Regions from separate parts of the Paenibacillus sp. VT-400 genome, predicted to be linked through region 2. Evidence: riboswitches for the same ligand, from Rfam matches in the RefSeq annotation. Region 2 holds a riboswitch; each other region holds the start of a gene.
The links. A riboswitch is a leader RNA that binds a small molecule or an ion and turns the genes downstream of it on or off. The one in region 2 is predicted to bind S-adenosylmethionine.
Positions count from the first base shown of each region.

Region 1: linked by a shared signal. The riboswitch ahead of mmuP (S-methylmethionine permease) and the one ahead of EL84_RS08050 (methionine ABC transporter ATP-binding protein) in region 2 are both predicted to bind S-adenosylmethionine.
Region 3: linked by a shared signal. The riboswitch ahead of metA (homoserine O-acetyltransferase MetA) and the one ahead of EL84_RS08050 (methionine ABC transporter ATP-binding protein) in region 2 are both predicted to bind S-adenosylmethionine.

Region 1 covers NZ_LELF01000065.1:185,965-192,048, reverse strand. Annotated here, with positions in the region: gene EL84_RS10570 (spore germination protein) at 1-1,587, shown strand, start outside; gene EL84_RS10565 (spore germination protein) at 1,627-2,727, shown strand; gene EL84_RS10560 (Ger(x)C family spore germination protein) at 2,724-3,926, shown strand; SAM riboswitch class I at 3,997-4,098, shown strand; gene mmuP (S-methylmethionine permease) at 4,191-5,603, shown strand; gene mmuM (homocysteine S-methyltransferase) at 5,581-6,084, shown strand, end outside.
Region 2 covers NZ_LELF01000059.1:270,241-276,324, reverse strand. Annotated here, with positions in the region: gene EL84_RS08070 (DUF2515 family protein) at 1-167, opposite strand, end outside; gene EL84_RS08065 (thioredoxin family protein) at 308-652, shown strand; gene EL84_RS08060 (COX15/CtaA family protein) at 1,133-2,071, shown strand; gene EL84_RS08055 (Cthe_2314 family HEPN domain-containing protein) at 2,273-2,989, shown strand; SAM riboswitch class I at 3,119-3,260, shown strand; gene EL84_RS08050 (methionine ABC transporter ATP-binding protein) at 3,387-4,421, shown strand; gene EL84_RS08045 (methionine ABC transporter permease) at 4,422-5,081, shown strand; gene EL84_RS08040 (MetQ/NlpA family ABC transporter substrate-binding protein) at 5,157-5,996, shown strand.
Region 3 covers NZ_LELF01000067.1:987,790-993,873, reverse strand. Annotated here, with positions in the region: gene EL84_RS15255 (trans-sulfuration enzyme family protein) at 192-1,364, opposite strand; gene EL84_RS15250 (PLP-dependent transferase) at 1,361-2,548, opposite strand; gene metA (homoserine O-acetyltransferase MetA) at 2,573-3,490, opposite strand; SAM riboswitch class I at 3,727-3,850, opposite strand; gene corA (magnesium/cobalt transporter CorA) at 4,302-5,237, shown strand; gene EL84_RS15235 (HRDC domain-containing protein) at 5,308-6,084, opposite strand, start outside.

The DNA.
Region 1 (6,084 bases), on a different contig from region 2:
AGCTTCTCTCGTTCGAAGCCATCGTCCATATCCTCGAAGGATATCTCGCCAGCAGCCAAAGGGCAGGGTGAAGGGACCGAAACAGGCCACTATGCCAATATTAAATTAACCGAAAAGTACAGCATAAATCTGACGAGTGTGAAAGAAAGCTTTGGACTCAATGCAGACGTGCATATTCGGGAATTTATTATTAGGGGAACGAATACACGGGCTGCGGTCATTTATACCGAAGGCCTGGTAGATCAAGACTTAGTTGATGATCACTTGATTACACCGTTGATGTTCGAAGGTGTTCCTCTACTTAAGCAGGAGGGTTTCCTTCATCCAGACAACGCACACTTACTGTCGGCATATCTGCAAGATCAATTACTTCCTGTCAGTCTGGTTGAGGAGACGAAGTCCCTCCAAGAACTCGCAGTTGGTGTGTTGTTTGGGAAAAATGCACTGCTGGTTGATGGTTTGCCAGGTGCTTTATTAATTGGAGCTCATAAGATCAAAACAAGAGGTATGAATGAACCCTTGTCAGAGGGACTGCTTCGTGGGCCTCGTATTGGTTTTACAGAGCAATTAAGCGATAATACAGGCATTTTACGTCGTTATGGAAGTGATCAGAGCCTGTTTATTAAGAAGTATGAAGTGGGTTCACGGATCAAAAAAGATTTGGCGATAGCCTATATTCAGGATATTGCCGATCCAGATCTCGTTGCTGAAGTATGCAAGCGAATTGAAGAGATGGATATGGATTCAATGCTCGAATCAGGTTATGTGGAACAACTCATCGAAGATAATACACTGAGTCCTTTTCAGCAGGTACTGAATACGGAAAGACCTGACCGGGTGATGGGTGCCCTTCTGGAAGGCCGAGTGGCAATTTTGTTGGATGGAACGCCATTTGTATTAATTGTACCGGTGACCTTTAGCATGTTGCTTCAGTCTCCCGAGGATTATTATGAACGCTGGATTCCTGGAACATTTTTGCGAGTGCTACGTTTTATGGCCGCGATGCTGGCATTGCTTGCTCCTGCGCTCTATATCTCGTTTATCTCGTTTCATCCGGGTCTTATTCCAACCAAGCTGGTATTGACGATTATTGAAACGCGTACCGGAGTTCCATTCCCCTCAATTATTGAGGTACTCATCATGGAGCTTTCAATTGAAATCTTGAGGGAGGCCGGGATACGCTTGCCCAAACCGATTGCGCCAGCGATGGGTATCGTTGGAGGTCTGATTATTGGCCAAGCAGCGGTGCAAGCGGGAATAATAAGCCAATTTCTGGTCATTGTCGTTGCGGTAACAGCCATATCTTCCTTTACGATTCCTGTCTATAGTGCGGGATTAACGCTAAGGATTCTACGATTTGCCGCTATGTTCAGCGCAGCCGTACTCGGATTGTTTGGCGTGGTTATGTTCTTTCTGCTTGTGTGTACACACCTGGCACGACTCTCAAGCTTTGGCGTACCTTATGTTGCACCAGCCGTTCCTTATCACATGAATGAATGGAAGGATTTTGTTATCCGTGCTCCGCTAAATATGATGAGAATGCGTCCCAAGATGACTAATCCGATAGATGATGATCGGAAAAAATAAATGGAATTCCATCTACTGAAGGTCTGGAGGTGAACTAAAGTGAATGGCTCCCAAGGAAAGCTAACCACGACACAGGCCGTTGTAATTATTGTCAATTACATGCTTGGTGCCGGGATATTGACGTTACCTCGAACGACCAGCAAAGCTGTCGGAACACCGGATGTCTGGATTTCCATTATCCTATCTGGATTCATTATCATAGGTGTCGGAATAATTCTGGTTACCCTGTGTCGCAGATTTCCGGAGAAAACCGTCTTCCAGTTCACCCGTGAGATTACGGGCAGCTGGATTGCTTACATACTGGGATTGTCTATGATTATGTATTTCATAGTTATTGCCGCATTCGAAATCAGAGTTATGGCTGAAGTAACTGGGATGTATCTACTCGAACGCACCCCCACCTGGGCAATTGTGATGGTCTTCATGTGGATCGGTGTATATATGATTTCAGGCGGGCTTGGCGTTATCGTACGCGTGTTTGAGATCATCCTTCCAATTACGATTATTATATTTGTGATTGAAATTTTGCTTAGTAATCAGCTATTCGAAATTGGCAATCTGAGACCCGTGCTCGGTGATGGGGTCATGCCGGTTTTCCAAGGGTTGAAGCCTTCACTATTATCTTATACAGGCTATGAGGTGATGTTAATCATGACTGCCTATATGAAAAATCCGAAGAAGAGCAATAAAGCGATGACCTGGGGGATACTCATATCCACTATTATCTACTTGATCACGGTGGTGATGGTTATAGGGAGTTTATCGCTCGATGGCATTAAAACTCGAACCTGGCCAACGCTGGATTTGGTAAGAAGCTTCGAAATTCAGGGTCTGATATTTGAGCGTTTTGAATCCTTATTACTGGTCATCTGGATTATGCAAATCTTTTCGACTACAGCAATTACACATTACTGCGCTTCGGTGGGTATTCGTGATTTGTTTCGTTCCAAAAAAATCAAAGGCATCATGTACGGCCTGCTTCCGTTCATTTATCTGACAGCAATGATACCCAAAACAGTGGATGATACTTTTGCACTAGGAGATATGCTGGGCAATGTGTCCGTATTTTTGTTTGGCATTTTACCTCTGGTACTACTGTTGTTAAGTCTGATTCGCAAAAAAGGAGGCAAGCATGCATGATTACATTCCGTATGTTGTTACGCTTAGCCACTGTATTATGCATTCTCTTAACGATATCCGGATGTTGGAGCAGTCGGGAGATAGAGGATCTAAGTGTCTACGTTGGTCTTGGGATCGATATCGGTAAAGAGACAGAATTTGAGAAAGACATCGCTACTCAGGGAGGAGCGTACTCCAAGCAGAACAATTTGACGGCCACGGTACAGATTGCTCCCGGTAATTCCAGCAGCCAAAAGAGCCAACAATCCGGTTCGCCTGCTTCTGGTAAAACGTCCTATTCCAATGAACAGCTTACTGGAGATTCCTTGCTGCAAATCTTTCGTCAGTTTGCACTGAGGCGAGATCATCCGCTCATCGGACATCATCTGAAGGTTATCGTTGTGTCCAAGGATATCGCCAAAAAGTATGGTCTGGACCAGCTGCTGGATTTTGTACTTCGGGATAACGATATTCGTCCTAACTGTCTGGTGTTGATTAGCCATCATCGCGCTGTTGATGTACTGACTTCAGATGATCCTTCCCGGATTCCAGCATTTTATCTTACAGGTATTACCGGTAATTCATACTTGTCCAATAAAATCCTGGACCCCGTTCTACTCTCCAAATTAGATGCACAAATGCAATCCGGTTCCAGCTTTTTGCTCCAGAATGTACTGAACTTCAATGGAGAGGACAAGTTCTCCGGTGCCAGTATCTTTGATGGGAAAACAACCAAATTCATCGGGGAACTCAGCCAAACGGATCTAGAAGGGCTATCCTGGCTCAGACCTAAAGAAAAAGGAGGTATCTTGAAGACATACAATAAAGCGGGATTCACTGTTGTATATGAAATGAAGAAGAAAAAAACAACAATAATTCCAAAAGTGGTTGGCGATGATATTTCATTCCATGTGAAGACTGAATCCGAAGGTTGGTTGATGGAGGATTGGCGTGCTCCCGAGGAAGAGGAAAAAGGTGCGTATCTCAGTGAATTGGAAAAAGAATTTGCTGAACTTGCCGAACAACAGATTCGACAGTTGTTATACAAACTGCAGCATACCTATAAAGTAGATGTTGCGGATTTTCGGGATAGCTTGCGTATCAAAGAACCTAAAACATGGAAAAAAGTCAAAGACGATTGGGATAAAATTTTTAGCACCGTGCCGATCACGTATGAGGTAAAGACCACCATCACCAATCCGGGGTCTTCCACCGAATAGCGAGGTGTGCCATTTATTATTTAAATGTTGACACATTCATGATAGATCGCTATATTAGTAAAAAATCATTTTCTTATCCAGAGAGGTGGAGGGACTGGCCCTTAGAAACCTCAGCAACAGATCTGAAGGATACTGTGCTAATTCCAGCGGGTGAAAGCCTGATAGATAGGAGCGTTTGTTTTTATTTGTCAGTAACGGCGCACTCTTTAGGCAGAGTGGGTCTTTTTTGTTTTTTCTGGATGAAGAAGTAGGGGAGCAGCAGGTATGGAGAACAACAACGACAAAGGGCATTTTCAGCGGAAAATGCAGGCACGGCATGTGGTCATGCTCTCTCTCGGAGGAGTCATTGGAACGGGATTATTCCTCAGCTCAGGTTACACCATTCAGCAGGCGGGACCACTGGGAACCATTCTGTCCTATCTGATTGGAGCCATCGTTGTATATCTGGTGATGCTCTGTCTTGGTGAACTGTCTGTTCATATGCCAGAGACGGGAGCATTTCATAGTTATGCAGCCAAATATATCGGACCGGCAACAGGTTACACGGTGGCTTGGTTATACTGGTTAACCTGGACTGTTGCGCTTGGCTCCGAATTCACAGCCGCCGGATTGCTGATGCAGCGCTGGTTCCCATCGGTGAACGTATGGATATGGAGCGCGGTTTTTGCACTGATGATCTTTCTATTCAACGCTTTAACGGTGAAATTATTTGCGGAATCCGAGTTCTGGTTCTCATCTGTAAAAGTAGTGACTATCGTAATTTTCATTATTATCGGTGGCGCAGCCATGTTTGGTATTATTCCCATGGCGGATTCTGAACCGGCTCCATTTCTATCGAATATTACCGCATCCGGGTGGTTCCCTCATGGAGCTACAGCGATATTGATGACCATGCTTGCTGTAAACTTTGCCTTCTCAGGCACCGAGTTAATCGGCATTGCCGCCGGGGAGACGGAGAACCCGGAAAAGACGATACCAAAGGCTATTCATACAACGCTGTGGCGTTTGGTTATTTTCTTCATCGGAACGATTATTATCTTGTCGGCCTTGCTGCCCATGTCGGATGCCAGTGTACTGGAAAGTCCGTTTGTAGCGGTAATGGAGCGGGTGGGTGTACCCTATGCAGCAGACATTATGAACTTTGTTATTCTGACGGCGATTCTCTCTGCTGCCAATTCAGGCCTATATGCTTCTTCACGGATGCTCTGGTCTCTGGCTGACAAAAGAACGATCTCTCCGTGGTTTGCCAAATTGACCAAAAGCGGAGTACCGCTGAATGCACTTCTGATTAGTATGGTGGGTGGTGCGCTGGCATTGCTGTCCAGTATTATTGCGCCAGGTACGGTGTATATTACGCTGGTTTCCATTTCAGGTCTGGCTGTCGTTGCGGTATGGATGAGCATCAGCGCTTCCCAATACATGTTCCGCAGACAATATATCCGGAAAGGACATGCGGTCAAAGATCTGGTCTACCGCACACCACTGTATCCGGTGGTACCAATTGTTTCATTTATATTATGTCTGGCTTCATGCATAGGTATTGCCTTTGACCCGACACAGCGAATTGCTCTGTATTGTGGGGTTCCGTTTATCGCATTATGTTACGCTGCTTATTATCTGACAGAACGTGTGAATAAGAAAAGAGGAAAAGTACATGACGCAAGCACAACAGACTAACCCCATAGAACAGATCCTGCGTGAACATCCAGTCATGATTCTGGATGGAGCGTTGGCTACGGAACTCGAACAGCATGGATGTGATCTCGATGATCCACTATGGTCTGCTCGTGTGTTGCTTGAGAATCCGGATGTTATTGTTCAGGTCCATGCAGATTATTTTCGAGCAGGAGCCGACTGTGCGATTACATCCAGTTATCAGGCGACGGTGGATGGCTTCCGCAAGAGAGGAATCGATGAACAGGCAGCACTTGAGCTGATCCGCAAGACGGTGGAGTTGGCTGCTCAGGCGAGAGATGCCGTATGGGCGGAAGTGCAGAGTGATTTAGTAGGGAGAGAAAGCTCAACAGGTCAGCTTGTAGAAGCTCCTTCGGTACGTGCCGAGACGGTGGAGAATGAGGAGCAAATAACAGAACGTACAGTAGATCACGAAGGAGATTGTCTTCGTCCACGTCCAATTATTGCCGGGTCCGTTGGGCCG
Region 2 (6,084 bases):
GTATCCCACTCGATGTCACGCAAAGGGTGACGAAGCTGTGCAGAAGCTTGCCATGCAGCCTGTTTGCCACGCCAGATTTCCCGGGCAGCACCCGGAATGGAACGGACCATCTGCAGGAGGGACCCGTGATGTTGTTCGCTGGAAGAATCGGTTCTGGTGGAAGTCATGATGTGACATCCTTTCATGATGTTCTGGGTTTAATTTCACAGACCATGTGGTTATTCTAAGTATGCGCTGATTATTTGACTTCCACTCGCCAATTTGCTTCACTTAGGGTAAGACAAGGTACAGAAAGGGAGATGACCGAATGGAACAGATTACTTCCAAACCGGCTTTTGATGTAGCCATCCAATCCCCACGTTTGACGATTGCCGTATTCAAGGCAGACTGGTGTGGTGACTGCAAATACATCGATCCGTTTATGCCTGAGGTTGAAGAGAAATATGCACGTGAACTGACCTTGATTGAGGTTGACGTGGATCAGGTTGGAACCGTTAGTGAAGAGCAGAATATTCTTGGCATTCCGAGCTTTGTGGCGTATACAGATGGCCGCGAACTCGTACGGTATGTGAACAAGCTGCGCAAGTCGAGAGAAGAGATTGAGCAGTTCCTGGATCGCGCAGTTGAGGTGTACAACACGATCCATAAATAATGTTATACAAGCTCAACTTTTACACAGGCACTCCGATGACAGAATAACCTTCCGATCGCTGTTATCCCCAGATTTCTTTGATCCCTTTTATAAAGGGGAGAAATCCGGGGATAAAGGCGAACGCTCCGCTTCTTCTGGTTATTTCTGTCCTCTCCGTTATTGTGTAAATGTTTCATGAACTTATATAAAAGTATGACAGGTTCATGTTGTAAAAGGGTATAATAAAAAGAACGCCATTTCTCTTGAAATAGGGAAATGGCGTTTGTGTGTTCGACACGTCTATGTAAGAAACGTTTCTGTACATATCCCCAATGACCTGCGGGTCATTATTTCACCAGACGTTAACATTTTGTCACAAAGCGCGACGTCAATGAACATTTTATCCGGTATAATGGATTTAGTTGTGAAATAAGTGTCAAAGTACCGAAACAAGCGGAGAATATTCTTCGCCATCTTAAACCAACAGCGGGTGAGAAAAAATTGAAACACTTAACTTTGTTTAAATGGTTAACCGTATTAACCTGTCTTGTCATGTTTCTGGCCACTTTTGGTGGAGGCATAGTAACCAAAACGGAATCTGGCCTTGGCTGCGGAACGGAATGGCCTTTATGTAACGGAAAACTCGTTCCCGCACATACTGTGGCTTCACTCATTGAATATTCCCATCGCGCTGTAAGTGCACTGGCTGGACTGTTGTCCATTGCCTCGTTTGTTGCTTTTCTGCGGTTTGGAAAATCACGCCGTGACCTGCAATTGTTTTCTTTCTTAACTCTGGTATTTGTTATCGTCCAGGGAATCATGGGGGCTTTTGCCGTTGTCTTCTCCCAATCTTCAGCAGTCATGGCACTGCATTTTGGCTTTGCATTGATTGCTTTTGCCAGTTCCCTAATGATGGCGCTGGGCATAAGGCAGGAGGCCAAAGATGGCGGATTGGAGCGCCTGAATAAATACCCTCGGGTTAGCAAAAAATTCAGAAATCTGGTCTGGTTCTCCACCATTTACACATATCTCGTGGTATACACAGGTGCATTTGTGAGTCACACGGATTCTGCCGGCGGATGTTCTGGATTTCCGCTCTGTAACGGGCAGATTATTCCTGAGCTTTCGGGTGGGGTAGCGGTTGCTTTTGCTCACCGTGCAGCAGCTGCGTCGCTCGTGATTGTTATTGCGATCCTGGGTCACTTCGCTTACCGTAATCATCCGGACAACAAGGAAATGCGTACTCTGGGTGTGGTATCCGTTGTTCTTATTCTGATGCAAGTAGTCATTGGTATTTTCATGATGGTGACAATGAACCGTCCGGAAGTATACATGTTCGTAGCTCTTGCTCATATGCTGGATATCGCCATATTGTTCGGAGTCTTAACGTATATGAGTTTCCTGGTGTACAAGCTACATCGCCCGGCTAATCGTTTCTAAGATATAGATCCATTCTTTTTCAAAGGTACTTGGGCTAAATATGAAAGTCCACCATCCAGTGATGTACATCATTGGACAGGTGGACTTTGTTTGATGTCAGAGGGATCAGGGCAACCTATGGCAAGCAGCAATTACACGGAATGAATGATGCTTCGTTTACGGTGATGAATTCTTGTTGATTTGGAAAAGAGGAGGTTAGATATGCTGCGAACGTTGTTGGGGGAAAAGCCACGTATAAACGAAGGTAAATTGAAGGCAGCGATGGACGCAATGGCGCATACGCTTGAGCTATTTCAACGACAAATGCATGTGGACCATGATCCCACGCATGACTATCGGAAACTGTATGTGTGGACTCAGGGACTCATCTCCTCACTGGATGAACTGGAGCAAAGCTGTTTCGCTGCTGCTCATTTTCGCAAAAAGGTCGTTGCAGGCTCAACGGATGATATGACGGCGACTGAAAAAGCCGAGTATGCACGTTATGTGTATTTCTACAAAGATGGCTTTATCCGCTGCTTTGCCATTCTGGATAAAGTCGGCACAGTATTAAATGAAATATTCCAGCTGAATACTTCCAATACCAAAGCACATTTTTCTTATTTTACTGTGTTAAGGCAGTTCGACTATGCAAGGGAGCATCATGATCTTGCATTGCAATTAATACAGATCAAGGACTCTTATCGTGAACCGATGAGCAAGCTGCGCAAGCGACGTAATATGGAAATTCACTACATGAACTCAGAAATGCACGATGACCTGTGGCAGTTACACCAGACCTTGCAAGGTAAAGTGAAATTGGAGGATCTGAATCAGCATGTGCAGGAAATGCGTCAGGGCGTGGATATGGTCTGTGAAACGTTAACAGCCTCTTATAGTTATATCAATAAAATATGGAAAAGAAATAATTCCCTTTGACAAATCGGAATACTTGGAATATACTGAGTTTCAATCGAATGTTACATGGATATAACTGATATTTCGGAAGTTACGTTCACATTATAAAGCATAAACTACATGAACTTATAAAATCCTACAACAACATATTTCTTATCGAGAGCGGCGGAGGGACAGGCCCGATGAAGCCCGGCAACCGATTTGTAATGACATGATACATGTATCATTCGTTATAGATGTTAGGTGCTAATTCCTACAAAATGGTGCAAGACACGATTTTGGCAGATGAGAAGGTATATTCTTTCACGTGAAGAGCCCTCTTTGTATCTGCAAAGGGCTCTTTTTTTGTACTTTAGGGGGAGTTTTCCTTTAGATCGGGTAAAGATACAAGTAGGTGGTTGGAAAGGGGCAAGTGCGATTGATTGAATTAAAAGGTTTAACGAAAACGTACGGCAAAGGAACAAAATCTACAACAGCGTTATCCGAGTTGAATTTGAGCATCCAAAAGGGCGAAATCTACGGAGTGATTGGCCATTCCGGAGCGGGCAAAAGCACATTGATTCGCTGTATTAATTTGCTGGAACGGCCTACGGAGGGTGAGGTATGGGTTGACGGAATTAACCTGACTGAACTGAGCAAAACCGAATTGCAGCAACAGAGACGCAAGATCGGAATGATTTTTCAACACTTTAATCTGTTATCTTCGGCAACGGTATATGACAATGTAGCTTTTCCACTAAAGCTTGTGAATACACCCAAGGATGCCATTGATCGAAAAGTGAAGGAAATGCTTGCACTGGTTGGTCTGGAGCACCACAGCAGCAAATATCCGGCTCAATTATCGGGTGGCCAGAAACAACGTGTAGGGATTGCGAGAGCACTTGCAAGTGATCCAAATGTACTTCTCTGTGATGAGGCTACTTCGGCACTTGATCCGCAGACAACAAATTCAATCCTGAAGTTATTACTCGACATTAATGAAAAGTACAACCTAACGATTGTGCTGATCACACATGAGATGCATGTCATTCAGAACATCTGTGACAAGGTGGCTGTCATTCATCAAGGTGGCATTGTGGAACAAGGACCTGTAACAGACGTGTTCTTGAAGCCGCAGCATGCGATTACGCGGGACTTCATGATGCGTGACCATGAAGCTGGACTTGCTCTGGAAGAGACCGCTCTGGCAAATGCAGGCGTTGAATTGCAGGCAGGTGCTGCTTCCAAACTTGTGAAGATATCCTTTCTGGGTAACAAAACGTATGAAGCGATTTTGTCTAGAACGGTACGTAAGACAGGCGTGGATTTTGCCATCCTGCAAGGTACAATCTCTACGATCAAACAGGTTCCTTATGGGCAACTGACCGTTCGGTTCGAGGGTGATTCAAATGCTATTGATCGGACGATATCAGAATTGACCGCAGAGGGACTTGATGTGGAGGTGCTTCGTTAGATGGATTTTTCAACAGTTCGCTGGGAAGAGGTTGGTAAAGCCTCCATTGAGACACTGCAAATTTTGGGTGTATCAGGCTTGTTCACCGTAATTTTTGGTTTACCGCTCGGAGTGCTGCTGTTCATGACAGCCCGATCTGCTTCGATCAAGTCACGGACGGTGTACATTATATTGTCCTTGATTGTGAATATTTTGCGCTCAGTCCCATTTATCATATTGATTGTTGCTCTTATACCGTTCACTCGTTCACTCGTCGGTACTGCTACAGGTGTGTTAGGTGTTATACCACCTTTAGTTATTTCAGCAGCTCCTTACTTTGCTCGATTGGTGGAGACGACGTTGCGAGAAGTTGATCGGGGTGTCATTGAAGCGGCACAGTCAATGGGTGCATCGACCGGACAAATTGTAAGACGGGTATTACTGCCTGAAGCGTTACCTGGTTTGGTTGCTGGTATTACCATTACCATCGTTACGCTTGTCTCTTACACGGCGATGGCGGGCATGGTTGGTGGTGGAGGTCTAGGAACGCTGGCAATCAACTATGGGTATTATCGTTATCAAAATGAAATCATGATTATATCCGTAGTATCGATGATCATTCTTGTGCAAATTCTCCAGATGGCTGGAGATCGCTTGGTTACATTTTTCACCAGGAAATAACACATAGATAACATGATGGTTATGCAATAATGCAGATGCCACATGACAAAAATGATTAGAGAAGGGGTTTTACACATGAAAAAATGGTCTTTTGCTCTACTTAGTCTTATGTTGATTGCGGTTCTCGCAGCTTGCGGAAACAACAAGGACGCCGATAGCGGCGCAGACAATTCAGCAGGTGCACCTCGTACAGTTGAATTGAAAGTTGGAGCTTCACCTACACCACATGCAGAGATTCTGGAAAGCATCAAGCCTGAACTGGAAGCACAAGGTATTCGTTTGCAAGTCGTTACGTTCAATGACTATGTACAACCCAATCAGCAACTTGCTGATAAAAAATTGGATGCGAACTTTTTCCAGCACCAGCCTTATCTGGACACAGAGAATAAAGAACGTGGATTCAACCTCGTTTCTGTAACACCTGTTCATGTTGAACCTTTTGGTGGATACTCCAAAAAGATTAAGTCTTTGGATGAATTGGCAGACGGCGCAAAAGTAGCAATTCCAAATGACCCATCCAATGGTGGACGTGCACTGTTGTTGCTCGCGAAGGAAGGTATCATTACGCTGAAAGACAACACAAATATTACATCTACGATTCAAGATATCACAGCCAATCCGAAGAACCTGGATATCATCGAGCTGGATGCAGCCATGATGCCTCGTCAATTGGATGAAGCGGATCTGGTATTTATCAACGCTAACTATGCGCTCGAAGCGAACCTGAATCCGGAGAATGATGCTTTGCTGATCGAAGATCTGCAAGGTAACCCATACGCAAACATCCTCGTTTCCCGTGAGGACAACAAGGATGCAGATGCAATCCAAAAACTGGCTGCTGCTCTGCACTCCGAAGAAGTGAAAACATTCATCAAAGAACGTTATAAAGGTGCAGTTGAACCTGCAACTGAATAATTCATGATATGTATGATATGATGTGAAGCTTTTAAGAATAAGCCGTATATCTCTTCAGAAGAGATATACGGCTTATTTTATGTTTCCT
Region 3 (6,084 bases), on a different contig from region 2:
CTTGTTCAAGAGAAGCAAGTTCTGGTGGCAACATCGTATTTCTGTACTCCACATATCGTAACACAGGTTACATGTGAAAAAAAGCACCTTATGTACAGGTGCTTTAAAAATAAGTAAAAATTTTTACATATGGAAAGGAATTAGTTCGAACTTAAGTGATACACATCGGCGTATTCGGGCATCCATTTTTGTTAGGATTCCTGAAGTGCTTGCTCCAAATCTACAATGAGATCTTCGATATCTTCCAGACCTACGGAGAAGCGCAGCAACCCATCTGTAATGCCACGGTCACGGCGAACCTCAGCCGGCATTGCCGCATGAGACATCATGGCTGGGTAGGACAGAATACTCTCCACAGCTCCCAAGCTTACAGCAACAATGGGGAGCTTCACCCGGTTAAGAACTGCTTTTGCACGATCACCTGAACCGACGTCAAAAGAAACGACAGCTCCATATCCTGTGGACTGGCGCTCATGTGCCTCACGGCCCGGATGATCCTCCAGTCCAGGATAAAAGACAGCGGTAATATCACTGCGCTCATTAAGCCATGCCGCCAGTTTGGCTGTACTCCGTTCACTATGAGCCATGCGAGCCCCCAAGGTTTTCATCCCGCGCATCAGAAGCCAAGATTCTTGTGCCCCGAGTACAGTTCCAAGTCCATTTTGCAACTGTTTTAGTTGTACGCCAAGTGATTCCGTGCGAGCAACGGCTAACCCTGCCAGTACATCACTGTGACCTCCGAGAAACTTCGTAGCACTATGTACGACGATGTCCACACCAAGCTCAATTGGACGCTGATAGTAAGGTGTCATAAAGGTGTTATCCAGAATCGTGATCAGGTCATGTTCCTTCGACCAGTCAGTTACAGCAGCGATATCCGTAATTCGCAGTGTAGGGTTGGACGGTGTTTCCATATAAACTGCCTTGGTGTTTGGCTTGAGTGCCGCTTTTACTTCATCTATATTGGTCATGTCTACAAAGGTTGTCTCGATCTGCATACGGCTTAATATGGAAGTAAGCAAACGATACGTACCTCCATATACATCTTCCGTTACAATCATGTGATCCCCTGCGGAGAACATCATGAACACGCTTGAGATCGCAGCCATCCCCGAAGAATAGGCAAAGCCTCGTGCGCCGCCCTCCAGCAATGTGATGTAATCTTCCAAAGCCTGACGTGTCGGATTACCCGAACGACTGTAATCATGTTGAGGCGGATTGAAGATATCAAAATGATGGAATGTTGATGCTTGATAGATCGGTACACTTGAGGCTCCGGTCGTTTTGTCAATCTCATCGCCAAAATGGAGCAATTTGGTATCAAATTTCAACTCGGAATTGGGCTTATTGTTGGACTCCCTCATGAGTGCACGCCTCCTTCCACTTCCTGCTGTGCAGCTGTCAGAGCATTGCCGAGATCTGCAATCAGATCATCTGCATGTTCAATGCCTACGGAGAACCGGAGCAGACGGTCATCTACACCTACGGCGTCACGAATTTCAAGCGGAATATCCGCATGAGTCTGTACTGCCGGATAAGTCATGAGTGATTCGACTCCGCCGAGACTTTCGGCAAAAGCAATGAGTTGGATATGACGTAGCAACGGTTCAACATAACGTGCATCCTTCACTTTGAAAGAGAAGATACCTGTGTTACCCGTGGATTGTTTGTTCTGTATCTCATACCCCGGATGATCGGATAGACCTGGATGATACACTTCAACCACCGCTGGGTGCTCAAGCAAGTATTTAGCAATAGTAAGTGCATTGTGCTCATGACGCTCCATGCGAAGGGCCAGCGTTTTCATACCTTTCATCAACTGGTAGGAGTCACTTGGAGATAATACCGCTCCAATGGAATTATGCAGGAACGCCATCTCTGCAGATAACGCCTCACCTTTGGTAATAATTAGACCGGCGAGCACATCATTATGTCCGCCCAGATATTTGGTAGCGCTATGAATGATGATATCGGCACCCAGTTCAATCGGACGTTGGAAAAATGGAGTCAACAACGTGTTGTCAACAATGGTCAACAGGTTGTAACTTTTCGCCCAGGAAGCAACGGCTTTCACATCGGTGATCATCATCAGTGGATTGGTTGGTGTCTCAATAAATACAGCTTTTGTATTCGGTTGACGAACCTTCTCCAGTGCTGCAAGGTCATTCGTGTCCACATAACTAGCAGTTACGCCGAAACGGGACAGAATACGTTCCAGCAGACGATAGGTTCCACCATACAGATCCAGCGATACAATCAGATGATCCCCTTGACCAAACATGGCAAAAATCGTTTGCAGCGCGGCCATTCCCGAGCTACAGGCAAACCCTGCATCACCGGACTCCAGCGCTGCAGCGGCTTCTTCCAACACTTTACGGGTTGGATTAGTGGTACGAATATAATCAAACCCCGTGCTTTGTCCAAGCTTCGGGTGGCGAAACGCAGTGGATTGATAGATCGGAAAGTTAATGGCGCCTGTTACCGGTTCATTGATGGACCCAATTTGTGCTAAGCGGCTTTCGATTTTCAACTTGTTGTTGTCTTCCATTGCTGCATCCTCCTGTAATCTCGATTAGATTTGCGGGCCAATATCGTAAGGTGTTTCTTGATACACATAGTAATTGAGCCAGTTAGAGAATAATAAGTTGGCATGAGCGCGCCAAGTAGCTGGTGGCACACGAGAAGGGTCGTCATTCGGATAATAATGCCTAGGCAATGCGATATCCAACCCTTTGGCTGCATCCCGGTCATACTCCCACTTTAATGAGAACGGGTCATACTCGGCATGTCCTGTGGCAAAAATCTGTTTGCCGTCTTTGGTAGCAACCAGGAAGATCCCCGCTTCCTCTGATTCAGCCAAAATCTCTAAATTCTCATTCTTTTCAATATCTTCGCGTCTCACTTCCGTATGACGGGAATGTGGAACGTTGAATACTTCATCGAATCCACGCAACAATGGAACATGTGGTTTATTGATGGTATGTGGGAAAACGCCAAAACACTTTTCATCAAGTGCAACCTTGGGTACGTCAAAATGATGGTATAAACCTGCCTGGGAAGCCCAACATATGTGGAGGGTTGAAGTCACATTGGTTTTAGTCCATTCGAAGATCTCCTGGATTTCATTCCAATAGTTCACGTCTTCGAAATCCATTTGTTCCACCGGGGCACCCGTAATAATCATTCCATCGAAACGGCGGTGCTCAATCTCATCAAAGGTTTTATAGAACAGATCCAAATACTCCTGAGACGTATTCTTCGACGTATGGGATTTGGGATGTACGAGAACGACATCCACCTGAATAGGCGTGTTTCCCACCAGACGAAGCAATTGTGTTTCGGTCGTTTCCTTTGTGGGCATCAGGTTTAATATAGCGATACGGAGTGGACGAATATCCTGCTGATATGCAGAAGTTTCATCCATGACGAAGATATTCTCTCCTTCAAGTACTTCTTTTGCTGGTAGAGTATCGGGTATTTTGATTGGCATAGTAAGTCTAACTCCTCCTTGTGCATAGATAGATGCAGCCACCCCTGGCTTGATGTCTTCACATCAATACAGTTATAGACTGCCTTGAGCTTGTAAAAACATTGAATTGCTCTTTCATCCAACGTTACAAACAACCTCAAGTTCCTTAGCGAAAATCACTGCTGAGAAGTCGGGGCATATAACAAAGACCTTCCTCGGATTTCGAGAAAGGTCATATGTAAAAAAGATATGCGCCTCTCTCATCTCTCAGTTACAACAGTGCCACCTGACACTTAGTCGCTGCAAGAATTAGCACCGTGCGGTATACCGCCGGTTGCCGGGTTTCATCGGGCCAGTCCCTCCACCTACTCTTGATAAGATTTCGCTGTATTAGATTGTAATTAAATATGGTTCACCGTCTACTTTATTACATTAATGCCCTCACGTCAAGATGCAGTTCGATGTCTGCTTCCCAGATCGGAACCGTTCATCATCCGTTGTCATACACTGCCTCAGGGCGCGAAATAGACACATTTTTGCGCTTGAAAGCACCTTGTACCAGCGGTATACTAAACAAGGTGTTATAAACCCTTATGTGAGAGGTGACATATTAAATGGATGGCGACCCGAGGCCTGACTGGCAGCCGAATTCCGACAAACTGCATAGAGAATTGACATCAGCATGCCGGCAGCGGGACGTGACTTCCGTTTGATTATATAGTGAACGCAGCCCTGATCTCCAGGCTCCGCTGCCGACCGGCTGATTTGTTCTTTTTGCGCCCATAATGATAATATCCGCCAAGTTGGCGGGTGCAGAAGGAGTAGATTAACGATGAAAATCCGGTTGGTAAACAACGGTGTATTTATTCCGGTGGACGATATTCAGCAGGCGCTGACTCCACCAGCGGAAGGATTTTACTGGATTGATGCAGACGTAGACGATTTAGCGGTACTTCAGCCGCTGTTCTTGATGCATGATCTGGCTGTGGAAGACTGTCTTAGTGACGAAGAACAACGTCCGAAGATTGAAATTTATGAGAACCATTATTTTATTGTGATTAATAGCATCCGTTTTGATGATGAAGAGATATTTCTACGTGCGGTCAACTTATTCCTCGGCAGACATTTCATTATTAGTGTTACCAAGCACAAGGTCAGCGAATTGCGCACACTGAAACCCATCCTTTGGGAACAGGAAATCAGTACACCGGATCGTCTGCTGTATTTGCTGGTTGATTTGATTGTTGATAATTATTTCACCGTAGGTGACCGAATTGAAGCACGGATCGAGAAGCTTGAGGAAGACATTCTGATGCACACCAAAAAGTCACATCTGAATGAAATCATCGGGCTACGCAGTGAGATTCTGTGGCTGAAAAAAGTCCTTGGACCTCAGAAAGAGGTTATTAACACCTTGAATAAAAAAGATCTGCGTCTCATCGATGATCAACTGCAAAAGTATTTCAGTGACATCTATGAGAATGCTGTAAAAATATCTGAAACCTTTGAGACTTATCGCGACCTGATGGGCAACTTGCGAGAAGCCTACCAATCCAGTATTGCGAACCGGGCGAATGAGATCATGCGTGTATTTACCGCCATTACCACGGTCTTCATGCCGCTGACGGTCATTACCGGTATATACGGTATGAACTTTACGAATATGCCCGAGCTTAACTGGAAATACAGCTATTTTGTTGTGATTGGCCTAATGGTTACCCTGGGCCTGAGCATGTTCTTCATTTTCCGCAAGAAAGACTGGGTATGAACTCGTATGAAATAACAAAGACGAAGCGCTCCTCCGGGAGAAACGCCTCGTCTTTTTTCATTTCTGATTATTAACCAACATTCTTCTCTGTCTCTGCGTGCCGACGGAAGCGGATTCGAATCATGCGCAGTCTTTCATAGACCTGCTCCAGACTTCCTCCATCGGGTTTCTCTCCTCCATACACCTTATGTAATACTGGCTTCAGGAACGTATCTCCCAGCTCCTCATACGCACTCCATACGGCCTCTTGTTCGTTCTCTGGCATCACTGCCAGCTCCACATCAAGAAGACAATCGGTGTCATAACCTTCGTGATCCAGTGCCTCTAACAGCTCAACCAACTCGCGCCGGGATAATCCGGATCGATTAACAATCTCCTCTAACGTATACCCTTCCTTCATGCCTTCAAGCACCTGCTTACGCGTGGTGAACTTATCAAGTTCCTGCTTGTACTTCTGCTCTCTCTGCTTGTATAACCAACTCTCATACTCTTCTTCCTTTAGCGCCGTGTATACCCAGTCCAGCGGGAATGTCGTTGAACGTTCCAACCCGTTTGTAATCTCCATCCATTCCGTACCATACTCAGTCGCTTTGCTCTCTCCTACGCCCGGCAGTTGCATCAGTTCATCCAGCGATTGTGGAACAAAGGCACTGATCAAACGCAGCAGACGATTCGTTGCAATAAAATACGGTGCCTTCCGGTCAGACACAGCTCTCTTCCTGCGCCATGTGCACAGATCCGTATATAATTGCTCATTGCCGTATAACTCACTGTAACAATGGAGCCGCTGTCCACCATAACTGCGTGACTTCAGATCATCATTCTCATGAAATAACCCCTGCAACTG